3 regions of the Mesobacillus subterraneus genome follow, and region 3 is predicted to be linked to each of the others. Evidence: a T-box and tRNA genes for the amino acid it is inferred to sense, from the RefSeq annotation. Region 3 holds a T-box; the other regions hold tRNA genes.
What was found. A T-box is a leader RNA that pairs with one kind of tRNA and senses whether it is charged. The one in region 3 lies ahead of serS (serine--tRNA ligase), so its partner is inferred to be a tRNA-Ser.
Positions count from the first base shown of each region.

Region 1: it has a tRNA-Ser gene. The T-box ahead of serS (serine--tRNA ligase) is inferred to sense a tRNA for this amino acid. The anticodon was not compared.
Region 2: it has a tRNA-Ser gene. The T-box ahead of serS (serine--tRNA ligase) is inferred to sense a tRNA for this amino acid. The anticodon was not compared.

Region 1 is NZ_CP129019.1:4,171,706-4,181,666, forward strand. Features, by position in the region: rRNA gene LC048_RS21685 (16S ribosomal RNA) at 1-493, opposite strand, end outside; tRNA gene LC048_RS21690 (tRNA-Gly) at 612-685, opposite strand; tRNA gene LC048_RS21695 (tRNA-Pro) at 707-783, opposite strand; tRNA gene LC048_RS21700 (tRNA-Arg) at 802-878, opposite strand; tRNA gene LC048_RS21705 (tRNA-Leu) at 941-1,026, opposite strand; tRNA gene LC048_RS21710 (tRNA-Leu) at 1,085-1,169, opposite strand; tRNA gene LC048_RS21715 (tRNA-Lys) at 1,235-1,310, opposite strand; tRNA gene LC048_RS21720 (tRNA-Gln) at 1,439-1,513, opposite strand; tRNA gene LC048_RS21725 (tRNA-Asp) at 1,520-1,595, opposite strand; tRNA gene LC048_RS21730 (tRNA-Glu) at 1,640-1,714, opposite strand; tRNA gene LC048_RS21735 (tRNA-Ser) at 1,728-1,818, opposite strand; tRNA gene LC048_RS21740 (tRNA-Asn) at 1,835-1,909, opposite strand; partial or broken gene LC048_RS21745 (SprT family protein) at 2,030-2,504, opposite strand; gene cmpA (cortex morphogenetic protein CmpA) at 2,597-2,716, shown strand; partial or broken gene LC048_RS21755 (Tex family protein) at 2,748-4,917, opposite strand; gene LC048_RS21760 (PP2C family serine/threonine-protein phosphatase) at 5,265-5,864, opposite strand; gene sigB (RNA polymerase sigma factor SigB) at 5,861-6,655, opposite strand; gene rsbW (anti-sigma B factor RsbW) at 6,633-7,106, opposite strand; gene LC048_RS21775 (anti-sigma factor antagonist) at 7,103-7,435, opposite strand; gene LC048_RS21780 (PP2C family protein-serine/threonine phosphatase) at 7,493-8,503, opposite strand; gene LC048_RS21785 (anti-sigma regulatory factor) at 8,515-8,916, opposite strand; gene LC048_RS21790 (STAS domain-containing protein) at 8,921-9,277, opposite strand; gene LC048_RS21795 (RsbT co-antagonist protein RsbRA) at 9,274-9,961, opposite strand, start outside.
Region 2 is NZ_CP129019.1:3,181,735-3,191,695, forward strand. Features, by position in the region: gene LC048_RS16500 (amidase domain-containing protein) at 1-799, opposite strand, end outside; gene queG (tRNA epoxyqueuosine(34) reductase QueG) at 889-2,046, opposite strand; gene LC048_RS16510 (B3/B4 domain-containing protein) at 2,155-2,823, shown strand; tRNA gene LC048_RS16515 (tRNA-Gly) at 3,222-3,295, opposite strand; tRNA gene LC048_RS16520 (tRNA-Leu) at 3,348-3,432, opposite strand; tRNA gene LC048_RS16525 (tRNA-Cys) at 3,475-3,549, opposite strand; tRNA gene LC048_RS16530 (tRNA-Gly) at 3,559-3,633, opposite strand; tRNA gene LC048_RS16535 (tRNA-Gln) at 3,640-3,714, opposite strand; tRNA gene LC048_RS16540 (tRNA-His) at 3,754-3,829, opposite strand; tRNA gene LC048_RS16545 (tRNA-Trp) at 3,841-3,914, opposite strand; tRNA gene LC048_RS16550 (tRNA-Tyr) at 3,923-4,007, opposite strand; tRNA gene LC048_RS16555 (tRNA-Phe) at 4,077-4,152, opposite strand; tRNA gene LC048_RS16560 (tRNA-Asp) at 4,299-4,374, opposite strand; tRNA gene LC048_RS16565 (tRNA-Met) at 4,378-4,451, opposite strand; tRNA gene LC048_RS16570 (tRNA-Val) at 4,618-4,693, opposite strand; tRNA gene LC048_RS16575 (tRNA-Glu) at 4,697-4,771, opposite strand; tRNA gene LC048_RS16580 (tRNA-Ser) at 4,787-4,878, opposite strand; tRNA gene LC048_RS16585 (tRNA-Asn) at 4,883-4,957, opposite strand; rRNA gene rrf (5S ribosomal RNA) at 5,023-5,138, opposite strand; rRNA gene LC048_RS16595 (23S ribosomal RNA) at 5,289-8,223, opposite strand; rRNA gene LC048_RS16600 (16S ribosomal RNA) at 8,449-9,961, opposite strand, start outside.
Region 3 is NZ_CP129019.1:4,381,984-4,391,944, reverse strand. Features, by position in the region: gene guaB (IMP dehydrogenase) at 1-759, shown strand, start outside; gene LC048_RS22955 (serine hydrolase) at 990-2,294, shown strand; gene pdxS (pyridoxal 5'-phosphate synthase lyase subunit PdxS) at 2,463-3,344, shown strand; gene pdxT (pyridoxal 5'-phosphate synthase glutaminase subunit PdxT) at 3,355-3,945, shown strand; T-box leader at 4,000-4,216, shown strand; gene serS (serine--tRNA ligase) at 4,282-5,562, shown strand; tRNA gene LC048_RS22935 (tRNA-Ser) at 5,658-5,750, shown strand; gene LC048_RS22930 (deoxynucleoside kinase) at 5,990-6,658, opposite strand; gene LC048_RS22925 (deoxynucleoside kinase) at 6,655-7,296, opposite strand; gene LC048_RS22920 (hypothetical protein) at 7,551-7,718, opposite strand; partial or broken gene LC048_RS22915 (LysM peptidoglycan-binding domain-containing protein) at 7,772-9,059, opposite strand; gene LC048_RS22910 (cysteine hydrolase family protein) at 9,123-9,662, opposite strand; gene tadA (tRNA adenosine(34) deaminase TadA) at 9,754-9,961, shown strand, end outside.

The sequences.
Region 1 (9,961 bases), 210 kb from region 3:
GTACCGTCAAGGTACCGGCAGTTACTCCGATACTTGTTCTTCCCTGACAACAGAACTTTACGACCCGAAAGCCTTCATCGTTCACGCGGCGTTGCTCCGTCAGACTTTCGTCCATTGCGGAAGATTCCCTACTGCTGCCTCCCGTAGGAGTCTGGTACCGTGTCTCAGTCCCAGTGTGGTGATCACCCTCTCAGGTCGGCTACGCATCGTTGCCTTGGTGAGCCGTTACCTCACCAACTAGCTAATGCGCCGCGTACCATCTGTAAGTGACAGCCGAAACCGTCTTTCAGCTTCCCCTCATGAGAGGGAAAGGATTATCCGGTATTAGCTCCGGTTTCCCGAAGTTATCCCAGTCTTACAGGCAGGTTGCCCACGTGTTACTCACCCGTCCGCCGCTGATCTTCAAAAGCAAGCTAATGAAGATCCGCTCGACTTGCATGTATTAGGCACGCCGCCAGCGTTCGTCCTGAGCCAGGATCAAACTCTCCAAGAAAGAGTATGAGTTTAGCTCATAATTTAAAACGTTGGCTAGTGATCAACTATATAATAGAAGTCACTATAAATATTGTTTGTTGACGCTTGTTTGTTTAGTTTTCAAAGAACAATGAAATTGGAGCGGGTGAAGAGAATCGAACTCTCATCATCAGCTTGGAAGGCTGAGGTTTTACCACTAAACTACACCCGCATATAAAGTTGAAATACTGAATGGTCGGGAAGACAGGATTCGAACCTGCGACCCCTTGGTCCCAAACCAAGTGCTCTACCAAGCTGAGCTACTCCCCGTTATTAAGGAAAAAATAATGGCGCGCCCGAAAGGAGTCGAACCCATAACCTTCTGATCCGTAGTCAGACGCTCTATCCAATTGAGCTACGGGCGCATTGTTTTTAATAGCAACTTTTATATCTTACCACACCCGATAAAAGGTGTCAACACTTTTTTTGGTGCGGCCGAGAGGACTTGAACCTCCACGGGGTTGCCCCCACTAGGCCCTCAACCTAGCGCGTCTGCCATTCCGCCACGACCGCAAAACATGACAGGATTATATAATAACTAATCGAGATTCATTATTAAACAGGTAATTAATGGTGCGGGTGAAGGGAGTCGAACCCCCACGCCTTGCGGCGCCAGATCCTAAGTCTGGTGCGTCTGCCAATTCCGCCACACCCGCATATTGATATTCATTCGCCGAAGCGAAAATTAAGGAAAGTTATTTTCGCTGGTGCGAAAAAACTTTGGTGAGCCATGAAGGACTCGAACCTTCGACCCTCTGATTAAAAGTCAGATGCTCTACCGACTGAGCTAATGGCTCGTATTAAACAAAACCCTAAACAAGTTTTGTTTGAAATCCTGTGCTCAAAAGACCTTCGGTCTTCCTCGCAAGTTGCCGCTGATGTTGTTCAATGAAGCGAGCAACTGACTGAGCTAATGGCTCAAAAATGGCTGGGCTAGCTGGATTCGAACCAACGCATGTCGCAGTCAAAGTGCGATGCCTTACCGCTTGGCTATAGCCCAATAAAATGGCGGTCCCGACCGGGATCGAACCGGCGATCTCCTGCGTGACAGGCAGGCATGTTAACCGCTACACCACGGGACCAGATATGGAATTATAATATTACTTTCGCTGTCGCGAAATAATCTTGGTGACCCCTACGGGATTCGAACCCGTGTTACCGCCGTGAAAGGGCGGTGTCTTAACCGCTTGACCAAGGGGCCATTTAAAAGGTTCTGGCGGAGAAGGAGGGATTTGAACCCTCGCGCCGGTTACCCGACCTACACCCTTAGCAGGGGCGCCTCTTCAGCCTCTTGAGTACTTCCCCATACCTTAAAAATTAATGGCTCCGCAGGTAGGATTCGAACCTACGACCGCTCGGTTAACAGCCGAGTGCTCTACCACTGAGCTACTGCGGAATAACTTTAATTTTCGATGTCGTTGTCTTGTCGACTCTTACTATTATAGGGAGCTGCCCAGCAAAAGTCAAGGGTGTTTTTGATAAGTTTTTTATTTCTTTTTCAGAAGCCCTCAAAGCCTTATTCTACAGTCATTTCCTTCACCTTTATCAGCTTCCCCCGGCATTTTCCACACACGTATTTCAAGGTATTGATAGATTTTTTGCGACGATAGGATAACTTACAGCTGCTGCACTGATAAAAAACGAACTTCTGTTTCGCCCTTCTCTTTTTTCTCCTCCGGAAGAACAGAACAAAACCTCGGGGCATCTACCTTCTTTAATAGATCTCGAAAATCTTTATCGCGATGCTTGTAGCCTTTTCCTTCTATATGAAGATGGTAATGGCAAAGTTCATGCTTGATGATCCCAACCAACTCCGCCTCGCCAAGCTGCTCAAAATACTTTTTATTAATTTCAATGTTGTGGCTGCTCAGCATATAGCGGCCGCCAGTTGTCCGAAGTCTTGGATTGAAGAATGCCTTATGCCTGAATGGCTTATGGAAGTATTCATTGGAAATCGTCACTACAAGACTATGCAATTCTTGATCAGTCATCTTTAAAACGCCTGCCTTTTATAGAACATGACAACCCATTATAGCATATATTAATGTTACCTTTTAACGCATTATCTTAAGGAGGTATTGCCATGCCTGTCTGGTTTCAGAATCAAATGAAACGAGCCTTCTATGAGAAAAATCGGTATCAAATCAAACTTTTAAACCAATGTTGGTACTTTTATAGAAATAAACAAAATTTAAACGATTAGAAGACTGCAGGAATCCCTGCAGTCTTCTGTATTATGCCTGGTCAGGCTTAAGCATCGTCAAGGCGACGCGACCTTTTTTTCTGATCGACACTGTCCACCCATACCGTGACTACATCCCCAACGGATACAATATCCAGCGGGTGTTTTACGAATCGATTGCTTAGTTTTGATATATGGACCAGTCCATCTTGTTTTACACCAATATCAACGAATGCACCGAAGTCAACCACGTTCCGTACAGTACCTTGAAGCTCCATTCCCGTTTTTAGGTCCTCTAGCTTCAATACATCCTTTTTCAAAAGTGGCGCCGGAAGCTCATCTCGCGGATCCCTTTCAGGCCTTATGAGTGCATCGATAATATCCTTCAGCGTAAGTTTTCCGATTCCTAGTTCATCTGCTGTTTGATCGATGTTGATTTTAGCAAGCGCGTCCTTCAAATCCCGAGTGCCTAAATCCTTTGTTTTGAATCCCAGGCTATCAAGGAGCTGTTTTACCTCACCATAACTTTCCGGGTGGATGCCGGTCCGGTCAAGAGGTTCTTTCCCATCAATGACACGCAAGAATCCAATTGCCTGTTCATAGGTCTTGGCCCCGAGGCGCGGAATTTTCTTCAACTGAGTCCTGCTCGTAAACTTTCCTTCTTCTTCTCGCTTCTTTACTATGTTATTGACCACTGTTTTTGAAAGGCCAGATACGTACTGCAATAAAGAAGATGAAGCTGTATTCACATTGACGCCTACCTGGTTAACTGCCGTCTCAACAACGAATGTCAGCGACTCGGATAGTTTTTTCTGGCTGACATCATGCTGATATTGACCGACACCGACGGATTTCGGATCGATTTTAACAAGCTCCGCAAGCGGGTCCTGCAATCTGCGGGCAATCGATACCGCACTTCGTTCTTCTACCTGAAAGTTAGGGAATTCTTCGCGGGCAAGATCGGATGCGGAATAGACACTCGCGCCTGCTTCATTAACAATAAGATAATAAATTTCTTTATCCATCTCTTTCAGGATGTCTGAAACGAATTGTTCTGTTTCCCTGGAAGCAGTTCCGTTACCGATTGCAACCATTTCCACATCATACTCTTTCAGGACTTTAATGAATTTGTCCTTTGCCTCAGTATTTTTCGAGCCAGAGGTATGAGGGTAAATCACACCGATCGACAAAACTTTTCCTGTTTCATCTACGGCAGCCAGTTTACATCCCGTTCTGAATGCCGGGTCTACCCCGAGAACAACCTTCCCTTTTAACGGAGGCTGCAAAAGCAGCTTTCTGAGGTTTTCCGAGAAGATGTGAATTGCTTGCTCTTCAGCTTTTTCTGTCAGTTCATTCCTGATCTCGCGTTCGATTGACGGCTGAATCAGACGCTTATATGCATCCTCGATCGCTTCTGTTACTGAAGCAGCTGTGATAGAGTGATTTTTAGTAACCCATTTACGCTGCAAAAAGCTCATGATGACATCTGTTTTTGGCTTTATTGAAACCCTCAACAAATCTTCTTTTTCACCGCGGTTTAGCGCAAGGATTCTGTGCGGCACCACTTTATTGACTGGCTCGGAATACTCATAATACATCTCATAAACATTCTTCTCATCCTGCTCTTCATTTTTTACGGATGAATCGATGGATCCAGATTTATAGGTTTCATTCCGAATCCATTTGCGGCTGTCTGCGTCATCGGAGACAACTTCAGCGATGATGTCTTTCGCCCCTGCAATCGCATCCTCGATAGATTCGACACCTTTCTCTTCTGAAAAAAACTCCCGGGTTTTTTCTTCGAGATTTCCGTTCACAGGGAACTCCAGCATCCACTGAGCAAGCGGCTCAAGTCCCTTCTCTTTTGCAACAGTCGCTTTTGTTCTTCTTTTTTGCTTGTATGGCCGGTATAAATCTTCTACTTCCTGAAGCTTGATTGCTTTTTCAATGTTCGACTTCAGTTCGTCAGTCAGCTTTCCTTGTTCTTCAATGAGCCTGATGACTTCTTCTTTTCGCTGTTCTAAGTTCTGTATGTATTGCCATCTTTCAACGATGTCACGAATTTGCACTTCATCAAGCGCACCAGTCATTTCCTTTCGGTAACGGGCTATGAACGGTACAGTGTTTCCTTCATCAATTAATGAAATGACACTTTGCACTTGTTTAGCTGTTAACGATTGCTCTTTGGCAATGATTTTTACATATTGATCCTGCTTATCCATTGTTTGAGTCAAGAGACAATCCTCCATAATCTATATTGATATTACTTGTCACTTTAATAGTGTACCAAAATAAGCGGAAGGTTTACAGTGAGCTCAGGTCTTCCCGCTATATTAGCATCTCATCAATGTACACACAGGATTAATCCCTTTCCCATTTCTCATAGAAAATAAAGAACAATAAGCGCAAGCGCTGCCCGCCGATAACGCCACGTCCTTTGGCTGTCCGGTCTAGCACATCTACAGGACGGAAGCGCCTCGAGGGGCTAGGCGCTGGAGGAAAACTACATGTAGTGAACCTCACTGGAATAATTAATAATTTCCACAACAAACAAAAAGAAGCCCACCGGCTAAAGTAGACTTCCCACAATAAAAGTTGCATCATCCATTGAGTTTGCATATTCACTTTTAATTTGCTCTGCGATGGCACCTACTGAGCGATACCCATTCAATATCGTTTTAGCGCCGTGGATATTATCAAAACCGTCTGAGTAAATCAGGAATTTTGACTGTGGCTCATAAATGAATCTCTGGGTGTGAAATACCTGCGGTTTCCCTGACAGATAACCTGTTACAGGCAATGGGTATGTCAGCTTGCCATTTGAGGTATAGAGGAAGAACCGGATATTTCCGACACAGCTGTATACAAATTCGCGGGTTTCGAAGTAGACTTTGAAGATCGAGACAGCGGCTCCTCTTTTTTGCACTAAAATATTGTTGCAGTATTTCATGAGCGTATCTACGTCTTCGTGATGGTGTTGCTCTACTACTGAAACGACAGCGGCAGAAGCTTCATGGGCATATTGCCCCGACCCTAATCCATCAGCAAGTACACAGACAAAATATTCATCAGTAGCTGTATAATAATAGCTGTCACCGCACTCTATTTTACCTTCTTTGATTGTCTGGTAAGCATAAAGTTCTATTTTGTCTTTGAACTGTTGGATCATGTAATGTACTCCGAGTTGTTGTTTTCAGCATGGATCGCTTCTTGAAGCTTTTTAATCGCTCTTCTTTGAAGTCGTGATACATGCATCTGTGAAATACCAAGCTTGTCCCCTGCCTCTTTCTGGCTAAGAGTATCAAGGTAGGTATATTGGATAATTAACTTTTCGCGTTCGCTTAATACATGCAGTACTTTTTCGAGCACCATTCTTTGATTGATCTTTTCATAACCTTCATCAATGTTTCCGACGATGTCCAACAGGGTTACTGTTCCTCCATCAGAATCGGCTTCTATTGAATGGTCAACGGATAAGGCCTGGTAGCTTTTGCCCATCTCCATAGCTTCCAATACTTCTTCTTCGGAAACCTCGAGTGCTTCAGCGATTTCATCTACCCGTGGAGAGCGGTGTAAGTGTGTGGTCAAATCTTCGACAGTCGTCTTGATTTTTGGACCAAGCTCCTTTATCCTCCGCGGTACGTGGACACTCCACGTTTTATCTCTTAAGAATCTTTTGATTTCTCCAATGATGGTCGGTACGGCAAATGCCTCAAAGCTTTTGCCAAATGTTTCATCATAGCGTCGGATGGCCACTAAAAGTCCAATCATCCCAACCTGGAAGATATCTTCGTGAAATGACCTTCCTTTGGAATATTTTCTGGCGATTGTTTCGACAAGGTTTTGATAATGAAGAACCAGCTCATTTTGGGCGTCTGCATCCTCATGCAGCTGGTAGGCTTTGATTAATTTATTAATCTCTTCTTTTGGCCTCTGCTTAGGTTGAGATTGTCTCTGCATCTCTCTCCACCTGCTCTCCTTCTCGGTACTTGGTCATAAAGACCGTGACGCCCTCTTTGTGATGAATTCGAACCTCGTCCATCAAGGTTTCGATCAGATACAGTCCCAAGCCTCCTTCGCGAAGGAATTCTACAGAACTATTCTGGTCATACGGACCAAGCCCCTGGCGCGCTGAATGGAAATCAAAGCTCTGGCCATTATCCGCAACCATAACTTCAAGCTTGTCTTCATATAGTCCAAAACCGATGATGACTTCGCCGTTCTCATTGTTTTGATAGGCATGCTGCACAGCGTTTGTACAAGCTTCACTCGTAGCGATTTTCAGATCTTCAATTTCGTCGTAGGAAAATCCCATGCGGCTAGCAATACCAGAAAGAGTCAAACGAATGACACCCACGAATTCTGGTTTAGCCGGGATTTTCATTTCAATATAGTCAAATGACTGGTTCATTGCACTCCACCCTCAATCTGGCTGTTTATATCGATAATATCGGCCAAGCCGGTGATTTCGAAAAGTCTCTGCAAACGTTCGGACAACCCAACGATTTTAAATTCACCGTCATGTGCACGGACATTCTTGAATACTCCTACAAATACTCCAAGCCCGGTACTATCCATATAATTGACTTCAGAAAGGTCAACAACCATCTCTACGCCCTCTTTTTCGGACAAAGGGAAAAGCTTTTCACGAAGCTGTGGAGCTGTATATGCATCAATTTCGCCGCTTACTTTAACTGCTAACTTTGATTCTTTTTCTTTAACATCTATCGAAATATTCATAAATGACCACCCTTTACAATTCAATTGCTCTTTTGATTTACCCCATTTAAAACCCGATTAAACATCTCTTTTCAAAATGATCAATGTAAAATCATCCCGCAATTGGAAGTGCTGAAGTTTTTCAAGTTCCCTAAAGATATTATTGACAATTTCCTGAGCATTTAAGTGAATATATTTATTTATATATCCGATTAATGTTTCCTTCTCAATGAACCCTTCTTCTGTCCTGCATTCTGTTACTCCGTCAGACATCAGGATCACCATATCCCCAGGAAGTATTTCTTTCTCATACTGGATATACTTCGTCCGCTTGTCCACTCCTAACAGTAAGCCTCTTGCGACTAACTCTGAGAATTCCTTCTTTTTGGAATCGTAATAGAAGCCTGGCTCATGCCCTGCGGATGCATAATAGAAGATATTATTGGAAGGATTGAACATTCCGTAGAACATCGTGATGAACATGCTTGGATCGACATTCTGCTCAACGACTCTGTTCAGGTTTTCCAGGATGCTGCTCGGATCAAGCCGGTTTTCTGGCAGGCTGTCCATCGCATACTTAATCATGGACATACAAAGCGCTGCCGGAATTCCTTTCCCGATGACATCAGCGATTGCAACACTGATATTATTGTTCTCATCCTGGACAAAATGGAAGTAATCACCGTTCATATGCCTAGCGGGAACGCTTATTGCCCCGATATCAATGCCAGGTACTGCCGGGATTTTCGTACCAAGCAAGGTTTGCTGAACATTGGCGGCAATCTCCATTTCTGATCTTAACTCCTCTTGCTGATGCCTTAAGCTTTGGTGCTCTCGATAAGCAATACCATAGCCAATCATCACCTCAAGGAGGATATCAAAGGAATGCATAATATCTTCCGGAAGTTCAGGATACATCTCCAGAAGCAAGCTTTTATGCACACTGATGATTTCTTCCGGCGCGATTTTGTGCTCAATCGACTTCCGGCTGAATTTCTGCCCTGCATACAAAGCCTGTTCTGATTGCTCTTTAATATAATTGTCAAGAATATCCCGATACTTTGATTCCATCATTTCTCGGAAATCCATACTTTCTCCCCCTAACGGAGCCATTTAGTCGCTTTAATCTGTGTTCCTTGTCCGGGTGATGAGTCAATGTCGAATTCATCCATAAGACGTTTCACTCCGGGAAGGCTGGCTCCAAGTCCTCCTGATGTTGAAAATCCATCTTCCATGACTTGGCGTATTTCTTTTATTCCCGGGCCGCTGTCCACTGCGTTGATTCGCAATCCCGCTTTACCGCCGTCATATAATTTATCGATGCAAATCTGCCCTTTTCCGGCGTACAAGTAGATATTTCTGGCCAATTCACTGATGGCGGTGGTGATTCGCGCCTGGTCAACTGTTCCAAAACCAAGCTCCTTCGCAACATTCCGGCCAAGCTGGCGAGCTGCGACGATGTCCCATTCGTTAATGATCGTAACGCAGGATTGGATGTCCATTCACCTATTCCCCCAATTCCTGTTGTAATTTCTCCAAACCTTTTTCTAAATCTAATGCAGTTAGGACATCATCAAGGCCGATCCCTAATTCAATTAGTGTTATGGCAACAGCAGGCTGGATTCCGGTAATGACTACAATCGCACCCATGAGCTTGGACATATTGATGACATCCCCAAGAACCTTTGCGATAAAAGAGTCAATGAAGTCAATTGAGGTTAAATCAATGACAACTCCATTGGCACTTGTCTCATGAATCTTATGGAGCAAGTCCTCTTGGAATTGAAGAGCTGTCTGGTCGTCAAGCTCCCATTGTATGGAAACTAGCAGACAATCATCCAGCTTTAGAATAGGTATTCTCACTTTGCTCCCTCCAATGAAACGATTTTTTTATTTGTCAGCTCTAGAGCTGCTTCTATACCTTTTTTCAGGTTATTCTTCGTTGTAAACTGGTTCAGGTCGATACCGAGATTCACAATCGTCTGTGCAATTTCAGGACGGATCCCTACAAGCATGCACTTGGCACCGATGAGCCGGACAGCATCAGCTGCCTGGATGATATGATGGGCAACCATCGTATCTACAACCGGAACGCCTGTAATATCGATCAGGACCACCTCGGAACGGTGTTTCACTGCCCCCTTAAGCAGATTCTCCATGATTTGCTTTGCACGCTCGGTATCGATCGTACCGACTAATGGCATTACCGTGATTCCCTCAAACACCGGAATGAGCGGCGCCGAAAGCTCCTGCAAGGCAATTTTCTGGAGGGAAACCGTTCTTTCCCATGTGGATGAATATACACTGACGATTTCATTGTTCATCGGCGTTGACCAACGATCGAATTCATACACCATATCCATCTGATTTTCTGGTGTGACGAGCCCCTCTTTTTGCAAGCCTTCAAACACAATCAGATTAAAGGTATGGAGCCCCTTTGTGACGAACGTCAATGGCCAGCCAAGCCTGACCACTTTTTCAGCAAAGTCGGTCAGCCTTTCATTATATTCTTCGCTCGTGCCTATAAAATTCGTAATGATCAGATCG
Region 2 (9,961 bases), 1.2 Mb from region 3:
GGCTGTTATAAGTATGGGCATTGACCAGCGGCATTCCATCCGCATCATGTCCCGTAACAATTGTAGTATGGTCAAAACGGCTATCCCCCTCAAAGTCATAACAAATGACATCCCCAAGCTTCAGCTTTTCTGCACTGTTTACTTCTCTTCCCCTCAACCCCAGCTTGGACCCTGGGATATACCAGCGCATTGCATTGGCGACCGACCAGCTGAAGCTCCAATTATCATTCTGCATCCACCAGCCATTGCTTCGATTTGGGTACCCTCGCATCGACCCTCCGCCCTGATGAAGGCATTGCGATATATAGTTGGTACAATCGACCTCGAACTTTTTATATGCAGGATTGTAGTCATTCCACCATCTTTCCGCATACTGGACAGCCTTCAGCCTGTCATACCTGAATCCTTTCCTCTCTTGGTCTCCATCCTGATGCGCAGTAGCAGGCAGTGCTTCTTCGCTGCCATGGGATTTTCTGAATTCGTTCAGCTTTTCATCCATTACCAGGACGCCTTTGTAAAATTCAGCCTGTCTCTTCTCCACTTCTTCCTCCATGTAAAACAATCCCCGCTGCTTGATTAAATACTGAAAATGGACCTCATATAAAACCGAAGCATCTTCCTTATTGTCAACCTTCTCTATTACTCTGCCATTTGCCTTTGCTTTTACAATTTCAGCAGATCGATTGGCAAAACTCTGCTTTTTTATCTCTATACTGGGACACTCGTGCAGTTGATTTCGCGGCATTGATACACATTGAAGGACACGCTGTTCAAGAAGTTCCTGCAGTTGTTCACGCATGTTCATCTCTCCCTTCACCTTTCATATTTATGAAGCATTCCAGGATTTCACGCATAAAAAAAGAATGGATTTAACAAAATCCATTCTTCTTACACAGATATATTCGACTCTGGGTTGTCCTTGTAAAACTCCAGTCCCTTACTGATTTCACTTAGTACTTCCTCTTCCTTCTCAACAGCAGAGGCATGTTTTAATGCGTCCAACGCTTCAATTCCGCCAATTTTGCCAAGCGCCCATGCAGCCGTTCCCCTGAGAACAGGTCTTGGATCATCCTGCATTACCTTGATCAACTCAGGTACTGCTGTGTCATCTTTATAATGCGCAAGGGCAATGATCGCATTGCGCTGGATAGGCTTCTTCCCTCGCCAGGAACCAGACACATGTCCAAACTTTTCTTTAAAATCACGGTTGCTCATCGTCAGTAAAGGTTTCAGAAGAGGCTTTGCAATTTCAGGGTCTGGCTCCATTTCTTCATGGAAATGAAAATCCTTCCCTTTGTTCTCGGGACAAACTGTCTGGCAAGTATCACAGCCATATAAGCGATTGCCCAGTTTTTCCCTGAACTCATCCGCCAAAAAGCCCTTAGTCTGTGTCACGAAAGCAATGCATTTTTTTGCATCAAGCTGTCCACCCTGCACAAGAGCGCCAGTTGGACAAACATCCACACATTTATTGCAGCTGCCACAACGATCCTCCATAGGCGTATCGGGTTCAAACGGTATATTGGTGATCATTTCACCTAAATAAACATATGATCCAAACTCTGGTGTGATAATGGAACAATTTTTTCCGCTCCAGCCTATCCCTGCCCGTTCGGCAACTGCCCTGTCAACTAATTCTCCCGTATCAACCATCGATTTGAACATTGAACCAGGTACCTTCGAAGCAATGTATTCCTCGAGTTTTTTCAACCTGTCCCTTAGGACTACGTGATAATCAGTCCCCCATGATGCACGGCAGAAGATTCCACGCCGTTCTCTCTTCTTGCTGACAACTTTCGTCTTCATCTTTGAAGGATAAGCTAGTGCAATCGAGATGATTGATTTAGGGCGGTCAAAAATCAGGCTAGGTTCCGTTCTCTTTTCAATATCCTTCTCCTCAAATCCGGAATGATATTGAAGTTCCTGCTGTTTATATAACCGAACCTTCATCTCCTCAAAGGTTGAAGGTGCCGCAAAACCTATTTTATCAATCCCGATTGTTTTGCTGTATTCGATAATATCCTGCTTCAAACTTGCTATATCCACTGGCGGATTCCTCCTTTCCATTTTGATATTTATATTGAAATCCCAGAAATTTAAAAGCAAATTACTTTTATGATAAACTATTTTAAAGCAGTTTTGGAGGTGTAATCAATGGAAATTCAAGTTTCCAGGTCGATATGCGATCTCATTCCCGGATTCTCAGTCGGGATTATCGAGTATAAAGACATACAGGTAGGCGAGTCTCCGCAAATGTTAAAAGGCAGATTGCAGCTTTTCCAGGAATCAATTTACTTCGACCTTCTGGAAAAAAACGTAACCGAGCTTGAAGGCATCAAAGAATGGCGAAGAATATTCAAAACAACAGGGAAGGATCCAAACCGATATAGACATTCGGCTGAGTCCCTCTACCGAAGAATCGCAAAGCAGAATTATCTTCAACCCATACATAGTGCGATAGATTTAAATAACTTCTTCTCACTTGAATATCAAATTCCAATAGGAGTTTATGACAGTGACAAGCTGATAGGAACTGTATCGATTAAAATCGGAGAAGAAGGAGAAGAATATAAAGGTCTAAATGGAAGAACCAATAACCTTGCCAACTTAATCACCTCTGCAGATGAACAAGGTCCATTCGGCAGCCCATTTGTAGATTCCGAAAGATCTGCCGTAACAGCATCAACGACAAATGCCCTGCAGATTGTATATTTAAGACCCTCAACTGCACCCGAGAGCATGCAAAAAATGACACAATCATTAATGAACATGTTTACCCAAATCCATGGAGGGACTGGCACATATAGAATGATCAGATGCTGATGCATCCTTTTTCTTTTTGGGTGATGATCATTCATTGGTGACCATCATGTAGGTATAAGCGGAAAATTTCAGGCTATTGTATATATAGTGCATGCTGCTTAAGAAGTGAAATAAGCGGAGATATTCCGGTTATTGTATGTAGAGGACGCTTATGAAGCTAGAATAAGCGGAGATATTCCGGCTAACGGTTAAAAATAAGACAAAGTCCAATGATTTTATCTAAATAGACGGAAAACCGACCCTTATTTTAGTGAAAATAAGGGTCATATTCAATTTAAGCGAAATTTCTCCGTTTATTTTACGAACACTATGAAAACAGGTTCAGTGATAACACTGGCAAAGAAAAAACGCAGCATATCGTTTTCTGGAAACGACATACTGCGTTAGTCACGTATGTATGGAGCGGGTGAAGGGAATCGAACCCTCATCATCAGCTTGGAAGGCTGAGGTTTTACCACTAAACTACACCCGCATACATATCTTTATGAAATAAAGAAAACAGGAAAACCTGTTTATAATAAAAGTGGTACCGGTGGTCGGGGTCGAACCGACACTCCAGAAGGAACACGATTTTGAGTCGTGCGCGTCTGCCAATTCCGCCACACCGGCATATTAAAATGTCTTGCTTTCTTGCTGCCACTAATGAGTTAGTGGAGGCGGCAACCGGATTTGAACCGGTGAATAAAGGTTTTGCAGACCTTTGCCTTACCACTTGGCTATGCCGCCATATATTTTTGGAGCGGAAGACGGGATTCGAACCCGCGACCCCAACCTTGGCAAGGTTGTATTCTACCACTGAACTACTTCCGCAAAAAATGGCTGGGCTAGCTGGATTCGAACCAACGCATGTCGCAGTCAAAGTGCGATGCCTTACCGCTTGGCTATAGCCCAATATATAGTATTCATTTATTACTGAAAATGTGATTATAATGGGGCGACTGATGGGAATCGAACCCACGAATGCCTGAACCACAATCAGGTGCGTTAACCACTTCGCCACAATCGCCATTATAAAATTGGCAGGGGTAGTAGGAATCGAACCCACACCAAAGGTTTTGGAGACCTTCGTTCTACCTTTAAACTATACCCCTATATTAAGTGGTGGAGGGGGACGGATTCGAACCGCCGAACCCTGAGGGAGCGGATTTACAGTCCGCCGCGTTTAGCCACTTCGCTACCCCTCCACTATAACATTTTTTCTGGTGTTAAAAAACCATTTTTTAAATCCCCTGAATAACCAGGTATTGTATAAATGGTGGCTCAGGACGGAATCGAACCGCCGACACAAGGATTTTCAGTCCTTTGCTCTACCGACTGAGCTACTGAGCCACTATGATATTGTAGTCTAAACTTTTAATGGTTTAGGTCCTTTGCTCGAATGACCTTCGGTCTTTCTCGCAAGTTGCCGTAGAAGCTTATTCGATGATGTGAGCAACTTGCTCTACCGACTGAGCTACTGAGCCACTTAATAAAAATGGCGGTCCCGACCGGGATCGAACCGGCGATCTCCTGCGTGACAGGCAGGCATGTTAACCGCTACACCACGGGACCAGATTGCGGGGGCAGGATTTGAACCTGCGACCTTCGGGTTATGAGCCCGACGAGCTACCGGACTGCTCCACCCCGCGACGGTAATAATAAGATTGTTTTGTGCATGCTCTTTGAGAGCAATGACTGTCCCGATCTCAGGAAGCTTATTCAAGCTGCTGCTCGATCGGTACAACTCGCAGTTCATACAGTGAAGTAACGCTCGTTGCTCCACCCCGCGACGGTAATAATCTTTTAAAATATTTATGGTGGAGGATGACGGGATCGAACCGCCGACCCTCTGCTTGTAAGGCAGATGCTCTCCCAGCTGAGCTAATCCTCCGTTTGGTGACCCCTACGGGATTCGAACCCGTGTTACCGCCGTGAAAGGGCGGTGTCTTAACCGCTTGACCAAGGGGCCAGATATAAAATTCTATGGCGGAGAGCAAGGGATTCGAACCCTTGAGACAGCGTTGACCGTCTACACGATTTCCAATCGTGCTCCTTCGACCTCTCGGACAGCTCTCCAAATTGGCTCCGCAGGTAGGATTCGAACCTACGACCGCTCGGTTAACAGCCGAGTGCTCTACCACTGAGCTACTGCGGAATAATAATGATTTCTCCGACTTGGATACACGATCCGTATCTTTGAAGAGGATCAAAATGCATCCTGCCCGGCGGCGTCCTACTCTCACAGGGGGAAACCCCCAACTACCATCGGCGCTGAGAAGCTTAACTTCCGTGTTCGGTATGGGAACGGGTGTGACCTTCTCGCCATCGCCACCAGACATTTTTTCAAAGACAATATCTATTATACTGTCTTTTATGCATTTTGCAAGAGAAAATTTTAAAAAGTTTTTGTTACGATAATAAAAACTTTTATTCCCTCAAAACTAGATAATGTGTAAGAAGAATTCAAGAAAAACGAGTAATCTAATTTGGTTAAGTCCTCGAACGATTAGTATCAGTCAGCTCCACACGTCACCGCGCTTCCACCTCTGACCTATCAACCTGATCATCTTTCAGGGTTCTTACTAGCTTGCGCTATGGGAAATCTCATCTTGAGGGGGGCTTCATGCTTAGATGCTTTCAGCACTTATCCCGTCCGCACATAGCTACCCAGCGATGCCTTTGGCAAGACAACTGGTACACCAGCGGTGCGTCCATCCCGGTCCTCTCGTACTAAGGACAGCTCCTCTCAAATTTCCTGCGCCCACGACGGATAGGGACCGAACTGTCTCACGACGTTCTGAACCCAGCTCGCGTACCGCTTTAATGGGCGAACAGCCCAACCCTTGGGACCGACTACAGCCCCAGGATGCGATGAGCCGACATCGAGGTGCCAAACCTCCCCGTCGATGTGGACTCTTGGGGGGAGATAAGCCTGTTATCCCCGGGGTAGCTTTTATCCGTTGAGCGATGGCCCTTCCATGCGGAACCACCGGATCACTAAGCCCGACTTTCGTCCCTGCTCGACTTGTAGGTCTCGCAGTCAAGCTCCCTTGTGCCTTTACACTCTGCGAATGATTTCCAACCATTCTGAGGGAACCTTTGGGCGCCTCCGTTACTCTTTAGGAGGCGACCGCCCCAGTCAAACTGCCCACCTGACACTGTCTCCCGCCCCGATCAGGGGCGTGGGTTAGAATTTCAATACAGCCAGGGTAGTATCCCACCAGCGCCTCCACCGAAGCTGGCGCTCCGGTTTCTCAGGCTCCTACCTATCCTGTACAAGCTGTACCAAAATTCAATATCAGGCTACAGTAAAGCTCCACGGGGTCTTTCCGTCCTGTCGCGGGTAACCTGCATCTTCACAGGTACTATAATTTCACCGAGTCTCTCGTTGAGACAGTGCCCAGATCGTTACGCCTTTCGTGCGGGTCGGAACTTACCCGACAAGGAATTTCGCTACCTTAGGACCGTTATAGTTACGGCCGCCGTTTACTGGGGCTTCGATTCAGAGCTTCGCGTGAGCTAACCCCTCCTCTTAACCTTCCAGCACCGGGCAGGCGTCAGCCCCTATACTTCGCCTTGCGGCTTCGCAGAGACCTGTGTTTTTGCTAAACAGTCGCCTGGTACTTATTCACTGCGGCTCATCTAGGCTATTCACCCAAATGAGCACCCCTTCTCCCGAAGTTACGGGGTCATTTTGCCGAGTTCCTTAACGAGAGTTCTCTCGCTCACCTTAGGATTCTCTCCTCGCCTACCTGTGTCGGTTTGCGGTACGGGCACCTTTTATCTCGCTAGAGGCTTTTCTTGGCAGTGTGAAATCAGGAACTTCGGTACTATATTTCCCTCGCTGTCACAGCTCAGCCTTCACGCAAGCGGGATTTGCCTCACTTGCAGCCTTACTGCTTAGACGCGCATATCCAACAGCGCGCTTACCCTATCCTACTGCGTCCCCCCATTGCTCAAACGATAAAGAGGTGGTACAGGAATATCAACCCATTGTCCATCGCCTACGCCTTTACTCGGCTTAGGTCCCGACTAACCCTGAGAGGACGAGCCTTCCTCAGGAAACCTTGGGCATTCGGTGGATGGGATTCTCACCCATCTTTCGCTACTCATACCGGCATTCTCACTTCTAAGCGCTCCACCAGTCCTTACGGTCTGACTTCAACGCCCTTAGAACGCTCTCCTACCACTGACATCTAAGATGTCAATCCACAGCTTCGGTGATACGTTTAGCCCCGGTACATTTTCGGCGCAGAGTCACTCGACCAGTGAGCTATTACGCACTCTTTAAATGGTGGCTGCTTCTAAGCCAACATCCTGGTTGTCTAAGCAACTCCACATCCTTTTCCACTTAACGTATACTTTGGGACCTTAGCTGGTGGTCTGGGCTGTTTCCCTTTTGACTACGGATCTTATCACTCGCAGTCTGACTCCCACGGATAAGTCTTTGGCATTCGGAGTTTGTCTGAATTCGGTAACCCGATGAGGGCCCCTAGTCCAAACAGTGCTCTACCTCCAAGACTCTTACAACGTGAGGCTAGCCCTAAAGCTATTTCGGAGAGAACCAGCTATCTCCAAGTTCGATTGGAATTTCTCCGCTACCCACACCTCATCCCCGCACTTTTCAACGTGCGTGGGTTCGAAGCCTCCAGTTGGTGTTACCCAACCTTCACCCTGGACATGGGTAGATCACCTGGTTTCGGGTCTACGACCACATACTAACTCGCCCTATTCAGACTCGCTTTCGCTGCGGCTCCGTCTTCTCAACTTAACCTTGCATGTAATCGTAACTCGCCGGTTCATTCTACAAAAGGCACGCCATCACCCATGAACGGGCTCTGACTACTTGTAGGCACACGGTTTCAGGATCTATTTCACTCCCCTTCCGGGGTGCTTTTCACCTTTCCCTCACGGTACTGGTTCACTATCGGTCACTAGGGAGTATTTAGCCTTGGGAGATGGTCCTCCCAGCTTCCGACGGGATTTCTCGTGTCCCGCCGTACTCAGGATCCACTCAGGAGGGAACGAAGTTTCAACTACAGGGTTTTTACCTTCTCTGACGGGCCTTTCCAGACCACTTCATCTACCCCGTTCCTTTGTAACTCCATGTTGAGTGTCCTACAACCCCAAGAGGCAAGCCTCTTGGTTTGGGCTATGTCCCGTTTCGCTCGCCGCTACTCAGGGAATCGCGTTTGCTTTCTCTTCCTCCGGGTACTTAGATGTTTCAGTTCCCCGGGTCTGCCTTCAATACCCTATGTATTCAGGTAAAGATACTGTTCCATTACGAACAGTGGGTTTCCCCATTCGGAAATCTCCGGATCAAAGCTTGCTTACAGCTCCCCGAAGCATATCGGTGTTAGTCCCGTCCTTCATCGGCTCCTAGTGCCAAGGCATCCACCGTGCGCCCTTTCTAACTTAACCTAAAAGGTCATTTCTCTATTAAATAGAGAGAAAAACTAAAATGGCGATCACTCGGTTTTTTCTTGGTTCTTCTTACTTACGATTATCTAGTTTTCAAGGAACAAAAAAGTCTTGAGGCAATTGCTCCCTCAAAACTAAACAAACAAGCGGTCAACTATGTGGATTACATCCACAGTACGAACCAGAAGGTTCGCATTCCGATTGCCTTTACGGCAATATCCTTAGAAAGGAGGTGATCCAGCCGCACCTTCCGATACGGCTACCTTGTTACGACTTCACCCCAATCATCTGTCCCACCTTAGGCGGCTGGCTCCATAAAGGTTACCCCACCGACTTCGGGTGTTACAAACTCTCGTGGTGTGACGGGCGGTGTGTACAAGGCCCGGGAACGTATTCACCGCGGCATGCTGATCCGCGATTACTAGCGATTCCGGCTTCATGCAGGCGAGTTGCAGCCTGCAATCCGAACTGAGAATGGATTTATGGGATTGGCTCGACCTCGCGGCTTCGCGACCCTTTGTTCCATCCATTGTAGCACGTGTGTAGCCCAGGTCATAAGGGGCATGATGATTTGACGTCATCCCCACCTTCCTCCGGTTTGTCACCGGCAGTCACCTTAGAGTGCCCAACTGAATGCTGGCAACTAAGATCAAGGGTTGCGCTCGTTGCGGGACTTAACCCAACATCTCACGACACGAGCTGACGACAACCATGCACCACCTGTCACTCTGTCCCCCGAAGGGGAACGCCCTATCTCTAGGGAAATCAAGAGGATGTCAAGACCTGGTAAGGTTCTTCGCGTTGCTTCGAATTAAACCACATGCTCCACCGCTTGTGCGGGCCCCCGTCAATTCCTTTGAGTTTCAGCCTTGCTTGTACCGTACTCCCCAGGCGGAGTGCTTAATGCGTTTGCTGCAGCACTAAAGGGCGGAAACCCTCTAACACTTAGCACTCATCGTTTACGGCGTGGACTACCAGGGTATCTAATCCTGTTCGCTCCCCACGCTTTCGCGCCTCAGCGTCAGTTACAGACCAGAGAGCCGCCTTCGCCACTGGTGTTCCTCCACATCTCTACGCATTTCACCGCTACACGTGGAATTCCGCTCTCCTCTTCTGCACTCAAGTTCCCCAGTTTCCAATGACCCTCCCCGGTTGAGCCGGGGGGCTTTCACATCAGACTTAAGGAACCGCCTGCGCGCGCTTTACGCCCAATAATTCCGGACAACGCTTGCCACCTACGTATTACCGCGGCTGCTGGCACGTAGTTAGCCGTGGCTTTCTGGTCAGGTACCGTCAAGGTACCGGCAGTTACTCCAGTACTTGTTCTTCCCTGACAACAGAACTTTACGACCCGAAAGCCTTCATCGTTCACGCGGCGTTGCTCCGTCAGACTTTCGTCCATTGCGGAAGATTCCCTACTGCTGCCTCCCGTAGGAGTCTGGGCCGTGTCTCAGTCCCAGTGTGGCCGATCACCCTCTCAGGTCGGCTACGCATCGTTGCCTTGGTGAGCCGTTACCTCACCAACTAGCTAATGCGCCGCGGGGCCCATCTGTAAGTGACAGCCGAAACCGTCTTTCAGCTTTCCCTCATGAGAGGGAAAGGATTATCCGGTATTAGCTCCGGTTTCCCGAAGTTATCCCAGTCTTACAGGCAGGTTGCCCACGTGTTACTCACCCGTCCGCCGCTGATCTTCAAAAGCAAGCTAATGAAGATCCGCTCGACTTGCATGTATTAGGCA
Region 3 (9,961 bases):
GTCGAAATGCTTGTAAAGTCACATGTAGACGTCATTGTTGTCGATACAGCGCATAGCCACTCAAAGGGTGTAATTGAAACGGTAAAGCAAATTCGTGAAAACTATCCGGAACTGAATATTATTGCCGGAAATGTTGCGACCGCAGAAGCCACAAGAGACTTGATAGAGGCAGGGGCAGATATTGTCAAGGTCGGCATTGGACCAGGTTCAATTTGTACAACGAGGGTTGTAGCTGGAGTAGGCGTTCCGCAGATTACCGCTGTATATGATTGTGCGACAGAAGCTCGCAAGCATGGCAAAGCAATCATAGCAGATGGCGGCATTAAATATTCCGGAGATATCGTCAAGGCCCTTGCTGCCGGAGGTCATGTGGTCATGCTCGGAAGCTTGCTTGCAGGTGTAAGTGAAAGTCCAGGAGAAACTGAAATCTACCAGGGAAGACGCTTCAAAGTATATCGTGGAATGGGTTCAGTTGGGGCAATGGAGAAGGGCTCTAAAGACCGTTATTTCCAGGAAGATAATAAGAAATTCGTTCCGGAAGGCATTGAAGGAAGAATTCCTTACAAAGGACCTCTGACAGATACAATTTATCAGCTTGTAGGCGGGATTCGCTCTGGTATGGGTTATTGCGGAACTGCCAATCTTGAAGAATTAAGGGAGAACGCCCAGTTCATCAAAATGACTGGTGCAGGACTAAGAGAGAGTCACCCGCATGATGTCCAGATCACGAAGGAAGCACCAAATTACTCGATGAGCTAAGTTTATAATAGAAAAACAGGCAGGAACTACGACTTTTCACCTGTATATCCGTTGTTTTACCTGATTTTACAATAGACAGAGTGACTATTCTCTGTCTATTTTTTTCGTTTTTTTTATGTTAAACTATACGGGTGTGATTTTTCAGAGGTAAAAAAATATGCAAGTTTTATAGATTATTTTAAAATTTTGGAGGGAAATTCGTCTTGAATCGTAAACAGAAACAGCTTTCAATGTTCTTTGCAGCATTCATTTTAACGATCACAACTATGTTTTCTGGATTTTCAATGGAAGCTGAAGCAGCAGAGGGCCAGCTCGGTATTGATGCTGAAGCAGCCATGCTAGTCGATGCGGAAACTGGAAGAGTATTATATGAAAAGAATTCCGATGTTGTCCTTGGCGTGGCATCCATGTCCAAGATGATGACAGAATATATGGTCCTTGAAGCGGTCAAAAAAGGAAAGTTGAAATGGGACCAAAAGGTGAAGATCAATGAGTATGTCCATAAGCTATCTGGTGCACCTGGTCTGTCCAATGTCGGATTGACACAGGGTGAGGATTATACGGTAAAAGAATTGTATGAAGCTATGGCAATCCATTCTGGGAACGCAGCTACTGTTGCACTTGCTGAGGTTCTTTCCGGGACAGAGAAAAACCATGTTGAGAAAATGAACAAAAAAGCGGCGGAGTTAGGATTGAAAGATTATAAATTCGTAAACTCTTCAGGCTTGAATAATAGGGATCTATTAGGACAACACCCTGCCGGCGGCCCAGAGGAAGAGAATGTCATGTCCGCACGTTCAATGGCTAAGCTTGCCTACCGACTGTTGAAGGATTATCCGGAGGTTTTGGATACAGCGAAAATGCCAACGTTGAAATTCCGTGACGGACGTGAATATAAAAACTTTAACTGGATGCTTCCGGGCCTTATCTACCAGTATGAAGGGGTAGACGGGTTGAAAACAGGTTCGACTGATTTTGCAGGATATGGTTTTACTGCTACTGCAATGAGAAATGACCAAAGATTCATTTCTGTTGTGATGAAGGCCGACTCTAAAGACAGCCGTTTTGCTGAAACGCGTAAAGTCCTTGATTTAGCTTTCAGTAATTTTACAGAAGAAGAGCTAGTGAAAAAGAATCATCAGGTTAAGAGCAAGAAGAACCTTCCGGTAACAAAAGGGAAGGAAGACAGCGTTAAGATACAGTCTAAAGATGCCATTACAATGACCATCAGGAATGGTGAAAAGGATCAATATGAACCGGTACTCGTACTGGATAAAAAGAAGCTTAATGAAAATGGAGAGCTGACTGCTCCTATCAAAAAGGGTGAAAAAGTTGGCTATATGACTGTTAAGTCCAAAAAGGATGAAAACATCAGCTTTTTAACTGAAGATGGGCAAAAGCAAATCCAGGTACCGGTTGTTGCTGCTGAAAGTGTCGAAAAGGCGAACTGGTTCGTGCTGATGATGCGCGGAATCGGTGGATTCTTTGGAGACTTGTTTGGCGGAGTTGCTGATGCAGTAAAGGGTTTGTTTTAAATAACGATATTGAATAAAGAATGTTTGGTTTCCTGTCTTGACAGGAAACCTTTTTTATTGTTTATTTTCATTAGGGGTAACTGAATTCCGACTAAACAAGTATGGTTTTTCAGCTATTTTCTAGTGCTTACATAGTAATCCTTTTTATAGGGACAAGGGGGAAAAAGAATGAAGACAGGTACTGATCGAGTTAAACGCGGTATGGCAGAAATGCAAAAGGGCGGCGTCATCATGGACGTTGTTAATGCTGAACAGGCGAAGATTGCAGAAGAGGCCGGCGCAGTTGCCGTAATGGCCCTGGAGCGTGTTCCATCGGATATCCGCGCAGCAGGCGGCGTAGCAAGAATGGCTGACCCACGTATCACCGAAGAGGTAATGGGTGCTGTCACAATTCCCGTTATGGCAAAAGCACGAATCAGCCACATCGTAGAAGCACGTGTGCTTGAAGCGATGGGTGTTGATTATATCGACGAGAGTGAAGTTCTGACTCCGGCTGATGAAGAATTCCACTTGAATAAAAGAGATTATACAGTTCCATTCGTATGCGGTTGCCGTGATCTTGGCGAAGCAGCGAGGAGAATTGGTGAAGGGGCTTCCATGCTTCGTACCAAGGGAGAGCCTGGCACAGGCAATATCGTCGAGGCTGTCCGCCATATCCGCAAGGTGAACGCTCAGGTGCGTAAGGTCGTCGCAATGGACATGGATGAACTTATGACTGAAGCAAAGCTTCTAGGAGCTCCGTACGAGCTTCTGCTCGAAATCAAGCAGCTTGGACGCCTTCCGGTTGTGAACTTTGCTGCCGGCGGTGTAGCTACACCAGCAGACGCGGCACTAATGATGCAGCTAGGAGCAGACGGAGTATTCGTAGGCTCTGGTATCTTTAAATCTGATAACCCTGCAAAGTTTGCAAAGGCAATTGTTGAAGCAACGACTCACTATCAGGATTACGAGCTGATTGCGAACATTTCAAAAGGTCTTGGCATCCCGATGAAGGGTATGGAAATTTCATCACTGGCACCAGAAGCCCGCATGCAGGATCGCGGCTGGTAAGGGGATAGCTATGGTGAAAATAGGAGTACTTGGCCTTCAGGGTGCTGTACGAGAGCATATACGGGCAATTGAAGCATCTGGAGCGGAGGGCACTGTCATTAAGCGTCCAGAAGAGCTATCAGAAGTCGACGGCCTGATCATTCCTGGCGGAGAAAGTACTGCAATCCGCCGTCTTATTGATAAGTATGGCTTCATGGAAGAGTTAAAGAAGTTCGCTGCAGATGGTAAGCCGATGTTCGGGACCTGTGCCGGATTGATTCTGCTTGCGAATGATCTCGTTGGCTACGATGCGCCGCACATCGGTGTCATGGATGTGAAAGTGGAGCGCAACTCTTTTGGTCGCCAGCGAGAAAGCTTTGAAGCGGACATTGACATCTCAGGAGTGGCAGAGAATTTTTCTGCCGTCTTTATTCGTGCCCCGCATATTGTGGAAGCTGGTGAGAATGTCGAAGTGCTGGCCAAGCATAATGACAGGATTGTTGCTGCTCGTGACGGACAATTTTTAGGCTGTTCGTTTCATCCTGAATTAACTGATGATTATAGACTCATGAACTATTTTGTAAAAATGGTCGAGGAGACAAAGAGTAAAAATTTTGCATAAACCGCTTGCATGCTGACCATAATTGTAGTAAATTATGAATTAAAATTCGATAGTAAAAAAGCTATGAGAGGGAATAGTAGCTTGTGTCCATTCCAAAGAGAGCCGGTGGTTGGTGTGAACCGGTGTCTGGAGCAAATGAATCCGCCCTCGAGCAGAGTATGGAACGCCTGATTGGCAAGTAAATACTTTCGGTAAAAACCGTTATTTTATGAGTGGGAAGCATTTTTGCTTTCAACTAGGGTGGCAACGCGGGTTAACTCTCGTCCCTTTTAGGGGACGGGAGTTTTTTGTTTTATCAAAGACTTTTTTATTTCAGGTAAAAGGGAGGAAATCGCAGTGTTAGACGTAAAGTATTTAAGGGCTAATTTTGAAGAAGTAAAACGGAAGCTGCAGCACCGAGGAGAGGACTTAACTGATTTCGGCAAGTTTGAGGATCTCGATGTTAGGCGCAGGGAACTAATTCTAGACGCTGAACAGCTGAAGAGCAGAAGAAATGAAGTGTCCCAGCAGGTTGCCCAGTTAAAGCGTGAAAAACAGGACGCTGATCACTTGATTGCTGAAATGCGTGAGGTTGGGGATAAGATCAAGGTTTTGGATGACCAGTTGCGTGAAGTTGAGGAAGAACTGGAAGCCTTGATGCTAAGCATTCCGAATATACCTCATGAAAGTGTTCCAGTTGGAGAAACGGAAGATGATAATGTAGAGGTTCGCAAATGGGGAGAAATCCGTGATTTTGAATTCGAAGCGAAGCCACACTGGGATGTCGCAGACCATCTAAAAATCCTTGATTTCGAACGTGCTGGAAAAGTAACCGGCAGCCGTTTCGTATTTTACAAGGGATTGGGAGCGCGCCTTGAGCGTGCCTTGATGAGCTTTATGCTTGACCTTCATGTCGACGAGCATGGCTATACAGAAGTTCTGCCACCATACATGGTTAATCGTGCAAGCATGACTGGGACAGGACAGCTTCCTAAGTTTGAAGAAGATGCATTCCGAATTGAGAGCGAAGATTACTTCTTGATTCCGACAGCTGAGGTTCCTGTTACAAACATGCACCGCGATGAAATCATGAGCGGAGAGGAATTGCCAATCAATTATGCAGCCTACAGTGCGTGCTTCCGTTCAGAGGCAGGATCTGCAGGGAGAGATACGCGCGGTTTGATCCGCCAACACCAGTTCAACAAAGTCGAGCTTGTTAAATTCGTGAAACCTGAAGATTCTTATGATGAGCTGGAGAAGCTGACTGGACATGCCGAAAAGGTGCTTCAGCTGTTAGGCCTTCCATACCGCGTATTGAGCATGTGTTCTGCTGACCTTGGATTCACAGCTGCAAAGAAATACGATATTGAAGTTTGGATTCCAAGCTATGGCACATACAGGGAAATCTCTTCTTGCAGTAACTTTGAAGGTTTCCAGGCTAGACGTGCGAATATTCGTTTCCGCCGTGAAGCAAAGGCTAAACCAGAGCATGTGCACACACTGAACGGATCTGGTCTTGCAATTGGCCGTACAGTAGCCGCCATCCTGGAAAATTATCAGCAGGCTGATGGAAGTGTCGTCATTCCAGAGTCATTGCGTCCATATATGGGCAACCGGGAAGTTATTGCTCCTAAATAATTTTACATTTGGGCAGGATTCATTCCTGCCCTTATAAAAAATTCAAAAGAAGTGTTGACTCGTTTTCGAATACATGATATTATATTTCTTGTCTCGGAGGTATACCCAAGTCTGGCTGAAGGGATCGGTCTTGAAAACCGACAGGCGGGTAACACCGCGCGGGGGTTCGAATCCCTCTACCTCCTCCATTATTTTAATATTAAAGCATTAACGCATAAAAACAATTTGGAGATTGTGTAAAGAAACCCGTTACGGTTGTAGCGGGTTTTTTTATATTCTTTCTTAAGGTGCTTATAGAAATTTCTTAAGGGGAACTAGCTTGAATTTGGCTAATAGATTTGAGAGTAGAGAACATTATCTGGGGCTTTAAACCTTGTTAGCTCTGTCTCAAGACGTGTAGAAAATAAAAAACCGCCAAATGGCGGTTTTATTTTTTCAACAACTGAGTTTGTCTAATATGCGTTGCGATTTTCTCCACGATTGGCTCAATGGATTCCGGGTTATTGAACAAATCATAATCATTGATGTTCAAACGCAGGACTGGGCATGCGTTGAAGTTATTGATCCAGTTCTCATAACGAGCATGCATTTCTTCCCAATAAGTTATCGGAGTCTGCTGTTCCATCGGTCGTCCTCTTAGCTTGATGCGTTCAAGAATATCGTCAATTGAACCCTCAAGGTAGATCAGCAAGTCTGGATGTGGGAAGTATGGAGTCATGACCATCGCTTCGAATAGACTCTTGTAGGTTTCGTAGTCCACAGGGGACATTGTGCCTTTTTCATAATGCATTTTTGCGAAGATGCCTGTATCTTCATAAATCGAACGGTCCTGGATAAATCCGCCGCCGTATTCGAAAATTCTTTTTTGCTCCTTGAAGCGCTCTGCAAGGAAATAGATTTGCAAGTGGAAGCTCCAGCGTTCGAAATCAGCATAGAACTTATCAAGGTATGGGTTTGTATCTACTTTTTCAAAGGATGTACGGAACCGAAGGGCATCCGCCAGGGCATTTGTCATAGTCGATTTGCCGACTCCTACAGTACCAGCAATCGTGATGACCGCATTTGCCGGGATGTCATACTTTGTTCTTAGATTCATGGTTGTACGCTCCTTTTTCTTAATGATGCGGTTAGCTGATCAATGATCAGCTGAAGATCTTCTTCGTTTTTCACAAAATCCAGCTCATCGCCGCTGAAACGGAGGACGGGGATTTCAGGGTGGTCATGCTCAAATTGAAGCATTGCTTGTTCATAATCAAGAGATAATTGCTCTAGATATAAAGGGCTGATGTTTTTCTCGACTTCGCGGCCGCGCATTTTGATGCGCTTCAGCAATGTATCAAGACTTGCATTCAAGTAAATGATGACATTCGGCTTAGGCATATCTTTTGTCAGGATTTGATAAATATCTAGGTATTTTTTGTACTCCTGATCATTTAAGGTGCGCTGTGCGAAAATGAGGTTTTTCATGATATGGTAATCAGCAACGACAGACTTGTTTTTGCTGAGGTAATGTTCATTAATATCTCCGAGCTGCTTATATCGATTGCAGAGGAAAAACATTTCTGTCTGGAAACTCCATTCTTCTATGTCATCGTAAAACTTCCCTAAAAATGGATTTTCATCGACAATTTCTTTTAAAAGTGCAAACTCGAACCGTTCGGAAATGGCACGTGCAAGTGACGTTTTTCCGATGCCGATTGGTCCTTCAACCGTTATAAAAGGTGTTCCTTCCACAACATGTCCTCCCTCTCTGTTGTATCTATCTCTATTTTACATTTCTGTCAGTTAAATCACGCAAAATCCATTTTATCACACCACTGTATGATATGGGTATGGAATATTAAGAGGCAATTTTAGCAAAAAAGAAGACAGCCGCATAAATACTGCGCCTGTCAATTATTATCGGAATTTGTAAACTTATTTTGACAGAAAATTTTATCTTTTAAAAAGAGGGCAGGTACTACTTTCATTTTGAGAAATGTCTAGCTTCAGCGCCTAACCCCTTGAGTCGCTTGTCTAGTGTCGCCTCCTAGAAACTCCGAAACTTCAACTCCGCCGGCAGAAGCAAAAAGCGCTTCTTTGTCGGAGTCTCCAGTTTCTGCGTTTCTGGGCAGTCGGCTATACTTTTCGGTTTCGGTCCGCTCAGGTGAAGTCAAAGAACGACTTCACCGGTCAGCCCTCCAGCGCTTGTCGGGGCTGACCAAGACGCTTACGCTTTTCGAACTACGTTGAAATTATCCTGGATGAGCAGCCAGTTTTGCGGGAAGGAGAGTCCGAGCTTCCAATAGCTCATTCCTCTAAGGTTCAATTCTTTGATCAATTCGAATTTTGTCTGGATGGAGCGTGCATCCTCAAACCAGACTTCGTGCTGCTTTCCATTTGAGGCTGTATATCGGAAGGTTGGCGCCTGGGACTTTGTGTTGTACTGGATCGCTACATTATTCTCGGCTGCAATCTGGATGGCCTGCTGCGGACTTACGGCCCTTGCGATCGTCCCCTGGACAAATGGAAGTGTCCAGTCATATCCATATAGATTCTGTCCCATCATGATTTTTTGTGACGGCATTTCACTGATGGCATACTCTAATACCTCGCGTACAGGGACGATGGGTGAGACCGCCTGGGCAGGTCCGCCGCTATAGCCCCATTCATAAGTCATGATGACGACAAAATCTACTATTTCCCCATGCGCTTTGTAGTCGTGCGCCGTATACCACGGCCCTGTCTGGGATGCACTAGTTTTAGGAGCCAGTGCAGTGGATATGAACCAGCCTTCCTGTTTAAACCGATCCCTTGCTTTTCGGAGGAAGGTGTTATAGGCTTCACGGTCTTCGGGGCGCAGGTATTCAAAGTCAAAGTGGATATCGCGGAATCCATACTTTTTAGCGGTGGCAACGATATTGTTCAGAAATTTGTCCTGGACAGCCATGTCATTCAGGATGATACGGCCAAGCTCATCGCTGAACTGGTCGTTTTCCTGATTGGTGATGACCATCATCAGAATATTATTGTTGGCTTCGGCAATGGCCGGGGAAATTGTTCAACAGCGGTTCCTTCAATGAACCGTCCCGCAAAGCCTGGAAGCTGAACGGCGCGAGATAGGTTAGATAGGGAGCAGCTTCCCGGGCAGCTGTTTCAAGTGCAGGGGCCACTGTGTTCCCTCTTGGTTCTACATAGGCATTGAATTCCGCATTTGTTTTCGGTCGTTGCGGAATATATAAACGGAAACCTACAGATAATGGCTGGTTGACTGAAATCCCGTTAATCCTCGCGAGTTCCTGTGGAGTGATCCCAAACCTTCGTGAAATCGCCCATAGTGTGTCTCCAGGCTGGACAAAGTAAAAACTGCCGACGATCGGGATGACCATCGCCTGGCCAACAACTAGATTATTCGGGTTAGGCAGTTCGTTCGCTTCGGTTATATCAGCAACAGAAGACCCGTAAATTTGAGCGATCTGTGTTAATGTCTGTCCTTGCTGAACCACATGAATTTGCATCTTCTTCCCTCCCTTGCATTTTTAGCGCTACAACCATTGTATGAAGGAAGAAATTGCAGTATGTTAAAAATCGAGCTCCCTAGAAGGCCTTGTATCGGCAGACAGGACGTTTTTCATCATTGTCAGGGCGTATTTATTATCCTCATCATCATTAGATGCAATGAAGTCCTCAGGGATAATCAGGTTGTATTCTCGCATATACGCATCATTTGCAGTGAAAAGCACGCAGATGTTGCCTGCAATTCCCGATAGGACCAATGTATCCACCTTCAATTGCTGAAGCAGGGTATGAAGGGCTGTTCCATAAAAAGCAGAATGCTTTGGTTTTATTAAAAAATAATCCTGATTTTTTTCAGGAGCAATTTTTTTAATGAGTTCATCGCTCGTTTCATTGGAGCAATGATCAATGATTTTTTCAAAATCCGCCTGCCATAGATTATAATGGTCATTAATATAGATAACAGGCATGTCGCTTTTATTGAAAGATCTCTTTAATGTTAAAATTGGATCGATGATTTTTCGGGTGTGTATAGCGAGGGTTTTCCCGGCATCAAAATTAAAATCATTGATCATATCAATAATTAATAGAGCAGCCTTTGACATGAATGAATCCTCTCCTTTTCCTTTATATTTTTACCGGCGGGGGATTCTTAAACCAATTGGAAACAACAATATTATTTTTAAGGAGGGAAAGATGGAAGCTCAACTTACCCAGGATGAAAAATTCATGCTTATGGCAATTGAAGAAGCGAAAAAAGCTGGGCAGATGGATGAGGTACCGATTGGTGCGGTGATTGTCCTCGATGGTGAGATCCTTGCTCGTGCCCACAATCTCCGTGAAACGAAGCAGAGCTCGATTGCCCATGCAGAGGTGCTGGCAATCGACGAGGCATGCAAGAAGT